Regions from separate parts of the Bacillus sp. LQ01 genome, predicted to be linked through region 1. Evidence: riboswitches for the same ligand, from Rfam matches in the RefSeq annotation. Region 1 holds a riboswitch; each other region holds the start of a gene.

The links. Region 1 has a riboswitch for S-adenosylmethionine ahead of AC22L0_RS03620 (Na+/H+ antiporter NhaC family protein). Riboswitches for the same ligand answer to the same signal wherever they lie in the genome.
Region 2: it holds a riboswitch for S-adenosylmethionine, as region 1 does, so the genes downstream of both, AC22L0_RS23625 (methionine ABC transporter ATP-binding protein) here and AC22L0_RS03620 (Na+/H+ antiporter NhaC family protein) in region 1, are expected to answer to the same signal.
Region 3: it holds a riboswitch for S-adenosylmethionine, as region 1 does, so the genes downstream of both, AC22L0_RS23040 (bifunctional O-acetylhomoserine aminocarboxypropyltransferase/cysteine synthase) here and AC22L0_RS03620 (Na+/H+ antiporter NhaC family protein) in region 1, are expected to answer to the same signal.

The regions. Positions count from the first base shown of each region.
Region 1 covers NZ_JBYEZL010000001.1:664,221-667,503, forward strand. Annotated here, with positions in the region: gene gltP (glutamate/aspartate:proton symporter GltP) at 1-971, shown strand, start outside; gene AC22L0_RS03615 (ribonuclease FAU-1 family protein) at 1,040-1,558, shown strand; SAM riboswitch class I at 1,679-1,784, shown strand; gene AC22L0_RS03620 (Na+/H+ antiporter NhaC family protein) at 1,879-3,195, shown strand.
Region 2 covers NZ_JBYEZL010000004.1:24,535-27,817, reverse strand. Annotated here, with positions in the region: gene AC22L0_RS23630 (methionine ABC transporter permease) at 1-445, opposite strand, end outside; gene AC22L0_RS23625 (methionine ABC transporter ATP-binding protein) at 435-1,454, opposite strand; SAM riboswitch class I at 1,578-1,683, opposite strand; partial or broken gene AC22L0_RS23620 (cysteine hydrolase family protein) at 1,927-2,492, shown strand; gene pruA (L-glutamate gamma-semialdehyde dehydrogenase) at 2,743-3,283, opposite strand, start outside.
Region 3 covers NZ_JBYEZL010000003.1:478,571-481,853, reverse strand. Annotated here, with positions in the region: gene AC22L0_RS23045 (chloride channel protein) at 1-1,135, opposite strand, end outside; SAM riboswitch class I at 1,457-1,561, shown strand; gene AC22L0_RS23040 (bifunctional O-acetylhomoserine aminocarboxypropyltransferase/cysteine synthase) at 1,654-2,952, shown strand; gene metA (homoserine O-acetyltransferase MetA) at 2,936-3,283, shown strand, end outside.

The DNA.
Region 1 (3,283 bases):
GAAAAGGCGTAAATATGGAGCAGTTAACAAAGACAGATATTTCGAAATATACACATACGACAGAACAAGTACAAAGTCATTCATTTGCAGATACATTTGTAAATATTGTTCCAACGAACATTATGAAGTCGTTAGCTGACGGAGATATGCTTGCTATTATCTTCTTCTCTGTATTATTTGGTTTAGGTGTAGCAGCAATTGGTGAAAGAGGAAGACCAGTTCTTCAATTTTTCCAAGGTGTAGCTGACGCAATGTTTTACGTAACAAACCAAGTTATGAAATTTGCACCATTTGGTGTGTTTGCACTAATTGGTGTTACAGTTTCTACATTTGGTCTTGCTTCATTAATTCCATTAGGGAAATTACTAATTGTCGTATATGGAGCAATGATCTTCTTCGTCGTAGTTGTCTTAGGACTTACAGCGAAAATATTTGGAATCAACATTTTCCAATTCTTTAAGATTTTAAAAGACGAGCTGATCTTAGCGTATTCTACAGCAAGCTCAGAAACAGTTTTGCCAAAAATCATGGAGAAAATGGAGAAATTCGGTTGTCCGAAAGCAATTACATCTTTCGTTATTCCGACAGGTTATTCATTTAACTTAGATGGATCAACTTTATATCAAGCAATTGCGGCTCTTTTCTTAGCACAAATGTACGGTATTGATTTATCTATTACACAACAAATTACATTATTGCTTGTATTAATGGTTACATCAAAAGGTATCGCAGGTGTACCGGGCGTATCATTCGTTGTATTATTAGCGACACTTGGTACAGTAGGTATTCCACCTGAAGGCTTAGCGTTCATTGCTGGTATTGACCGTATTTTAGATATGGCTCGTACAGCAGTTAACGTTGTAGGAAACTCTTTAGCAGCTGTAGTTATGTCTAAGTGGGAAGGTCAATATGACGCTGAAAAAGGACAAGCTTATTTAAAAGAGATTTCTGAAAAGGGTCAAGCGGCTTAATTATAATATGAACAAGCTCTCACATAATATGTGGGAGCTTTTCTGTATATAGAAGAGGAGCAGACATAATGAAACGTAAATATGGTGACGGTTCTTCGTGGAAGAGGCTAATAGAAAAGAGTTATACGGTTAAGCAAGTGGAAGAGGGAATACTCGGAATACTGGATATAAAAAAGGTGAGAGAGCCTAGTTGTAAAGAATATGATGGTGAAGAACTTTGTATTGCAGCGGATCAGTATACGTGGATTCAATATTTCATAGACGGGAAAAACTTTGCGATTACCGCTATGTTAGATGATCAGAAAAAATTAGTGCAATATTATATCGATGTGGCGAAAGAATATAAAATAGACGATCGTGGTTTACCGTATTTTGATGATTTATATTTAGATGTAGTATTATTACCTAGCGGTAAGGTGTATGTATTAGATGAAGAGGAGCTAGAGGATGCTTATAAAAGTGGTGATGTCACGAAGGAAGAGTATGAGTTAGCTTGGTACACTACGAAATGGATATTAGCAACAATAAAAAATAATGAATTTTATTGGATTTCAATGTTGAAAGAAGAAATAGAAAAGTTAAAATGATTGTTGTATTCGAATTTTTGTATAATTACCAAAAAAATCTATACAAAAAATAATTGACTTTTGTTTTGTAAGCGAGTAAAGTTAGGAAAGAAATTATTATTAAAAAATAAATATGAAACCTTCTTATAAAGAGAGGCGGAGGGACTGGCCCTACGATGCCTCGGCAGCGGACTCGATTTCAGAGTGCTGTGCCAAATCCAGCAAGCGTGTGCTTGAAAGATGAGAAGAGTGTTTCTTATAGATGTATAAGACCTCTTCTCATCGGAAGAGGTCTTTTGTTATTCATTAGAAAAAGGTTGAAACTAGGGAGAGATGATACTTTGAAAGAAACGAGAGGAAATGGTTTAGCTTTATTACCACTTGGGATATTTTTGGCGCTATTTATTGGTTCTGGAATTATTACAGGTGATTTCTATAAATTGCCGATACTTGTAGCGATCTCAATTGCTGTAGGAGTCACTTTAATGATGAATCGTAAAGAAAGTTTTAATGTGAAAGTAGAGCGGTTCGCTAAAGGTGCAGGAAATCCGGATATTATGATTATGGTATTAATTTTTGTGCTTGCAGGTGCATTTTCTGAAACTGCTAAAGGAATGGGCGGAGTAGACTCAACTGTTAATTTAGCATTAACTATTTTACCGCCAGGATTTATCGTAGCTGGAATCTTTGTTATTGGGGCATTTATTTCATTAGCGATGGGAACTTCAATGGGAACAATTGCAGCATTAGCGCCGATTGCTGTAGGTATTAGTGGTCAAACTGATATCTCAATTGCGCTTGCAATGGCTACTGTTGTTGGCGGAGCGATGTTTGGTGATAATTTATCATTTATTTCAGATACAACAATCGCAGCTGTTCGTTCACAAGGAACAGAAATGAAAGATAAGTTTAAAACGAACTTTTTAATTGTGTTACCAGCGGCTATTATTACAATTGTGCTATTAGTAATAGTTACTTCAGGAAGTGACACGCAAATTAAAGCACATAGCTTTGATTGGATAAAGATTTTACCGTACGCAGGAGTACTGATTACAGCGCTACTTGGCTGGAATGTACTTATTGTATTAACTGGTGGAACTGTACTATCTGGTGTTATCGGTCTTATAGATGGAAGTTACACGTTAGAAAGTTTCTTTAAAAGTGTAACGACTGGAATGGGCGGTATGATGGAGTTAGTATTACTTGCTATATTAATTGGCGGTATGGTTGAATTAATCCAATATAATGGTGGTATTCAATATTTAATGAATGTATTAACACGTAATATTCGTTCGAAAAAAGGAGCGGAATTTGGTATTGCTGGTTTAGTGAGTATGACGAATATGTGTACAGCGAATAATACGATTTCAATTATTTTTACAGGCCCGCTTGCAAAAAATATTGCAGATCAATATGAAATAGACCCTCGTAAATCAGCGAGTGTATTAGATCTTTTCTCATGTTGTGTGCAAGGATTAATTCCGTACGGTGCCCAAATGTTAACGGCAGCAGGATTTGCAGCGTTATCTCCAGTTGAATTGTTACCGTATGCATTTTATCCAATTTTAGTTGGAGTATGTGGGATTGTTTCTATTTTAATTGGGTTTCCAAGGTTTTCGAAAGTAGCTAAGAAAAAAGAGTATCATAAAACTGCTTAATTTAATATGAATGTTAGTAATTAAAAAACGTGCAGAGAATAGACTCTGCACGTTTTTTGCGTAAAGGGCTGAATATGACTCGGTCTTA
Region 2 (3,283 bases), on a different contig from region 1:
ATGGTGCTAACGCTTCTGGTACAAGGATTTCAAAAACAATTCTAATTGGTGAGGCTCCCATTGCTTGCGCTGCTTCAATTACTCCTTTCGGAACGGAAACAAGGTTTGTTTCAACCATTCTAGCAATACCAATTGATGCGACTAACGTCATCGGGAAAATTGCCGCTGCTGTTCCAATCGTCGTTCCGATAACACTTCTTGTTAGTGGACTTAAGGCTACTAAAAAGATAATGAATGGTACCGGACGAATTGTATTAATTATGATGTTAAGAATAGAAAAGACCCATTTATTTTCTAAAAAGTTTCCTTTTCTCGTTACATACAAAAGTAAACCTAGAGGTATACCCAGAATTGTAGCGAATATAAGGGTTACAATTACCATTAAGAGGGTATCCCCCGTCGCATCTAGTATGCGCGGCCAAAATATACTCCAATCAACTCGCATGAGCTTCTACCTCCTTCAGCTGCACTTGCAGTCTTAGATGTTGTAATGCTTTTTGAATTTCCCTCTGCTCACCTTGCAACTCTACAAGAAGATTTCCAAATAGCACATTTTGAAGTTCAATAATATTTCCGTACAGTACATTTACATCGACGTTATAGTTTTTTGCGATATATGATAGTACCGGCTGTCCTGTCTCCTCACCAGTAAATGTTAGACGATAAATTTGACCACCATTTTGAATTTTCGCTAGAACACTTTCCGGTAAATGATCATTAATGACAGAACGTACAAAGTTTTGAGTCGTCTTTGTTTTTGGTTGCGTGAAAACATCAAACAGTTTTCCTTCTTCAATAACTTTCCCCTTCTCCATTACAGCTACACGGTGACAAATTTCTTTCACAACATGCATTTCATGTGTAATAAGAAGAATTGTTAAATTGTATTCTCGATTTACTTTCTTTAATAAGTTTAGAATTTCTGTCGTCGTTTCTGGATCTAAGGCTGATGTTGCCTCATCACATATAAGAATATCTGGCGATGTCGCAAGTGCTCTAGCAATGCCCACACGCTGCTTTTGCCCACCTGATAGCTGCTCTGGATAATAGTTTGCTTTATCTTCTAACCCTACAAACTTCAGCAGTTCATTTACTCTTTCTTTTATCTCATTCTTTGGTACTTTCGCTAACTTTAATGGATAAGCAATATTTCCAAATACTGTTCTTGAATTAAATAAATTAAAACTTTGAAAAATCATTCCGATTCTTTGTCTTAGTTTACGCAATTCTTTCGTCGATAATGATGTAATATCTTTATCATCTATTGAAATCGTTCCTGCCGTCGGTCTCTCTAACATATTTACTAAGCGTAATAACGTACTCTTTCCAGCGCCACTAAAACCGATAATGCCAAAAATTTCGCCTTTCTCAACTGATAATGTTACATCCTCCACCGCATGAACAGATTGGCCAGCTGATTCATACACTTTACTTACATTGGTAAAAGAAATCATTTTTTTCCCTCCTATATGCTGTAAAAACTTGAAGCAGAGCTTTCGAGGTAAAATAAAAAGTGCCCTCCTTCTTATCAACCATAAAGATAAGAAGGAGAGCACTTATATGTACTCGTTCACATCTTCTCATCTTCCAAGCCTTTATATGGCTTGCTGGAGTTAGCACGGTATTAAAAAACCCGTTGCTGAGGTATCGTAGGGCCAGTCCCTCCACCTCTCTGGATAAGAATGTATCGATTTAATTGTCGTTTAATTAATTCTCATTATAGAACTCAGAATAATAAGAGTCAATACATTTTTTAGAAAAATATTAATTATTCCTTTATTAAAATTTTCAGATGAATATTCATCTGAAAAATAGTAACTTTCAAGGTTATTTAAAATTCTTCTTCCTCATATTTTTAAACAGGAGAATCCTCTCTACGAATTGAATAAATTTATTTGAATATGAAACTCGGAGGAAGATAAATATATGAAAACAGCTCTTTTACTCGTCGATATTCAAAACGATTATTTTCCAAATGGAAAGATGGAATTGCGTAATCCAGTAGAAGCAAGCGAATATGCTAATCAGTTATTACAACAATTTAGAACAAACAGCGAACCTATTTTTCATATCCAACACGTAGCTATAAAAGATGACGCTACTTTTTTCCTACCTAATACAGAAGGTGTACATATTCACGAAAGCGTACGTCCACTTAGAGAAGAAACAGTTATAGTCAAACATTATCCAAATAGCTTCCGAGAAACTAATCTTCTAGAGCAATTAAAACGTTTTAATATTGAACATGTCGTTGTATGCGGGATGATGACTCATATGTGTATCGATGCAACAGTAAGGGCTGCATTCGATTTTGGCTTTCAATGTACCGTTATACATGACGCTTGTGCTACAAAAGACCTTTCTTTTAAGAACGCTACTATACCAGCTGTTTATATTCACAATACAATTTTAGCTAGTTTAAATGGCGTATATGCAAATGTAATAAGCACGCAAGAATTTTTAGCTACATAAAAAAACACTCCTTTCAGTGAGCAAAACCGAAAGGAGTGTTCCTTGTCGAACCATAGATTTTCTTTCAAATTGTATTATACAGGAAATTCTCAAAATGAATACTAAAAAATATGACTAATAAGTCAACTTTTCTCATTATTTTATTTCTGTTTACATGTTTATCCCGCTATTAATAGGTTTTAGCTCATTCTCTTCGAACGACGGTAATATATGGGGGTTCAATTTTAAAAGGAGCTCTTCACATTCTGTGAAGAGCTCCTCTACTATTTCTTATAAAGTTTCAGAAGTAGTTTTTGCTTGCATGTGAAGTGCTAAGTAATCAGGTCCACCAGCTTTAGAGTCTGTACCAGACATGTTAAAGCCACCGAATGGTTGGTAACCTACGATTGCACCAGTACATCCACGGTTGAAGTATAAGTTACCAACGTGGAAGTCTTCGCGTGCTTTTTCAATATGGTCACGGTTGTTAGTAATAACAGCACCTGTTAAACCGTATTCCGTATTGTTTGCAATTGCAAGTGCATGATCGAAGTCTTTCGCTTTACAGAATGCTACTACTGGTCCGAAGATTTCTTCTTTCATTAAGCGAGCATCTTCTGCAACGTCAGCAACGATTGTTGGTTGGATGAACCAGCCTTTAGAATCGTCTCCTTCGCCACCTGCTAAGATTCTACCTTCTTCTTTACCAATTGCAACATAGCTCATTACTTTATCAAATGCAGCTTGGTCATTAACAGGACCCATGTTTGTACCTAATACTGCTGGGTTAGCAACTGTTAATTCTTTTGTTAATTCAACAGCACGATTTAAT
Region 3 (3,283 bases), on a different contig from region 1:
TAAGTAATAGTAATGTTATAGCTATTGGCTTTCGTAACGCATAGCTTGAAATTGCTGTCGTTACGATGGCAACAGATGCTACTGGATCTATAGGAAGAATAGATGCTACAGCGTATCCGATACTTGACCCGGAAAATATAATTGGGAAGATATGTCCACCTCGCCACCCTGTGTTCAAACAAACGGCAGTAATGCACAACTTTAAAATCCCTGAAAGAAGTAGTATCCAAAAAGATAAATGGCTCCATTCAACAACTAATTCTTTTAATTGATGTTCCCCTGAAAATAATGTGTACGGAAGAAAAGTTCCCGCAATTCCTAATAAAATACCACCGATAATTCCGAGTGTCAGTTTGTATTCCCTAAAAGGGTGGATTAACTTCTCTAATGTGAATTCTAACTTGAAATAAAAGAAACCAACTATAGCACCGATACTAGCAAGTGGAAGAAATGCGATCCATTCATTGAAAGAAAGTGCACCTTCCCCGAAATCAACAATAAAGGATCCACGATTATCGAGTTTACTCAGTAGTAAATAAACAGAAAAACCTGCGAAAGTAGTAGCTAAGTATACAATCGCCTTTTTTCCTTTAGAAAAAGCAGCAATTTGTTCCCCCTCATTTTCATTTGGTGCTAAATAACCGAATAATGGTGCGTTAAAAATGACACTTAAAGTAGCTCCAATTCCGATCTCGGTTAGCTCATTCATACCCTTTAAGGCAAATTTAAAGCGATCCCCTACCCATGTGCACAGTCCGCCTATAATTCCAACTAGTGCGGCTTCTGGACCAAGACTAGCACCGAAAATTAAAACAATAATCGCTGTTAAAGTAGCCTGATGGACAAAGCGATATTCGATTCGACCAGTTTTTTTATATTCAGCCATCACTTCAGGCATAAGGCGTGGGTATGTACCGAAATGTTTTTGTGATAGACCAACAAGGACCCCGCCAATTATTGTTACGCAAAGGGTGTAATAAGAGGGAAAAGAGAGAACTTCAGGCAAGTATCCCCAAATAAAGTGGATTCCAATATTTATTGTGACTAAAAATAACCAGACTGTAGCTCCTACTATAGATCCTAGAAGAATGCCATATAGAGCAAGTATGTACTGCATATCTTTTTTATTTGTCATGTTATACCTCCGTTATGTAAATCTTAGTAGGTAAAAAAGTGAAATATACTAGTGAAAAATGGATTGAATATATATAGTATCTTTTTGAGAAGATGGCCTATTCAACATATAGGCTAACTTTAGGGGAATTTGAATTTATAGGTTAAATTACTTATTTAATTTTATAGACTGATTTGAGGTTTTTAAAGGTCTTTTTTGAAATAGACTAGAATATATTTCTTTTGTTGCTTTATATGAAACTGTTAACATTTATTTTAGAACATTCAGAAAAACCGTTTGACATTAGGAAATTATTGCTATAAAATCAACGGTAATTGCATAGTCTTATCAAGAAAAGGTGGAGGGACAGGCCCGATGAAACCTTGGCAACAGCCGTATAACGGAATTGTGCCAAATCCTGCAGGTAGTAATCCTGAGAGATAAGAAAGAGCCTTTAGAGCGTGTTTTCAAACTGCTCCTTTCTTGTTTTCAGGAAAGGGGCAGTTTTTTATTTTGTATAAAAGAAAGGAGAATGAGAGATGGGAGAATCATGGGGAAAAGGAACAATTTGTGTGCAAGGTGGCTATACGCCAAAAAATGGTGAACCACGTGTTTTACCACTTTATCAAAGTACAACATATAAATACGATACTTCAGATGATTTAGCAGCCCTATTTAACTTAGAGGCAGAAGGATATATTTATACACGTATTGGAAACCCTACTCTAGCCGCATTTGAGCAGAAGTTATCAGATTTAGAAGGCGGTGTAGGAGCTGTTGCAACGGCTTCTGGGCAAGCAGCTATTATGCTCGCAGTTTTAAATATTTGTAGTAGTGGGGATCATTTACTTTGTTCTTCAACGGTTTACGGGGGAACGTTTAATTTATTTGGAGTGAGTTTGCGTAAACTGGGCATTGATGTTACGTTCTTTAATCCAAATTTAACGGCAGATGAAATTACGGCGCTTGCTAATGACAAGACGAAACTTATCTATGCAGAATCGTTAGGAAATCCAGCGATGAATGTTTTAAATTTTAAAGAATTTTCAGCTGCTGCTAAAGAATTAGAGGTACCTTTTATCGTTGATAATACATTAGCAACTCCTTATTTATGCCAGGCGTTTGAACATGGGGCAAATATTATTGTTCATTCTACGACGAAGTATATCGATGGGCATGCGAGCTCCTTAGGCGGTATTGTAATTGACGGTGGAAACTTTGATTGGACAAATGGAAAGTATCCGGAACTTGTTGAACCAGATCCAAGTTATCACGGTGTAAGTTACGTTCAAAACTTTGGTGCAGCAGCGTATATTGTGAAAGCACGTGTTCAGCTATTAAGAGATTATGGAAATTGTATGAGCCCATTCAATGCATATATTAGCAATATTGGCTTAGAAACATTGCATTTACGAATGGAACGTCATAGTGAAAATGCTCTTGCAGTTGCTAAGTGGCTTGCTAATCATGAACGTATTGAATGGGTGAATTATCCGGGCTTAGATAGTAATGAAAATTACTCATTGGCACAACAGTACTTGAAAAAAGGTGCTAGTGGTGTTTTAACTTTCGGTATTAAAGGCGGATTAGAAGCAGCAAAAGAATTTATCGCAAATGTAAAACTAGCAACTCTTGTAACACACGTAGCTGATGCACGAACTTGTGTTATACATCCTGCTAGTACGACGCATAGACAATTAAATGCTGAAGATCAGCGTTTAGCTGGTGTTACATCTGATTTAATTCGTTTATCAGTTGGTATAGAAGATGTTTCTGATATTATTGCAGATTTGGAAGCAGCTCTAGTTGGGGGCAAAACACATGCCGATCATAATTGATAAAGATTTACCGGCTCGCAAAGTGTTACAAAAAGAAAATATTTTTGTAATGACGAAGGAGCGAGCGGAAACACAAGATATACGCGCTTTGAAAATTGCTATATTAAATTTAATGCCAACGAAGCAAGACACAGAGGCACAATTACTTCGCTTAATTGGAAACACACCGTTACAATTAGATGTTCATTTGCTTCATATGGAATCACATCTATCTCGTAATGTAACGCAAGAACATTTAACAAGCTTTTATAAAACGTTTCGTGATATTGAAAATGAAAAGTTTGATGGGCTCATTATTACAGGAGCGCCAGTGGAGACCCTTGCTTTTGAA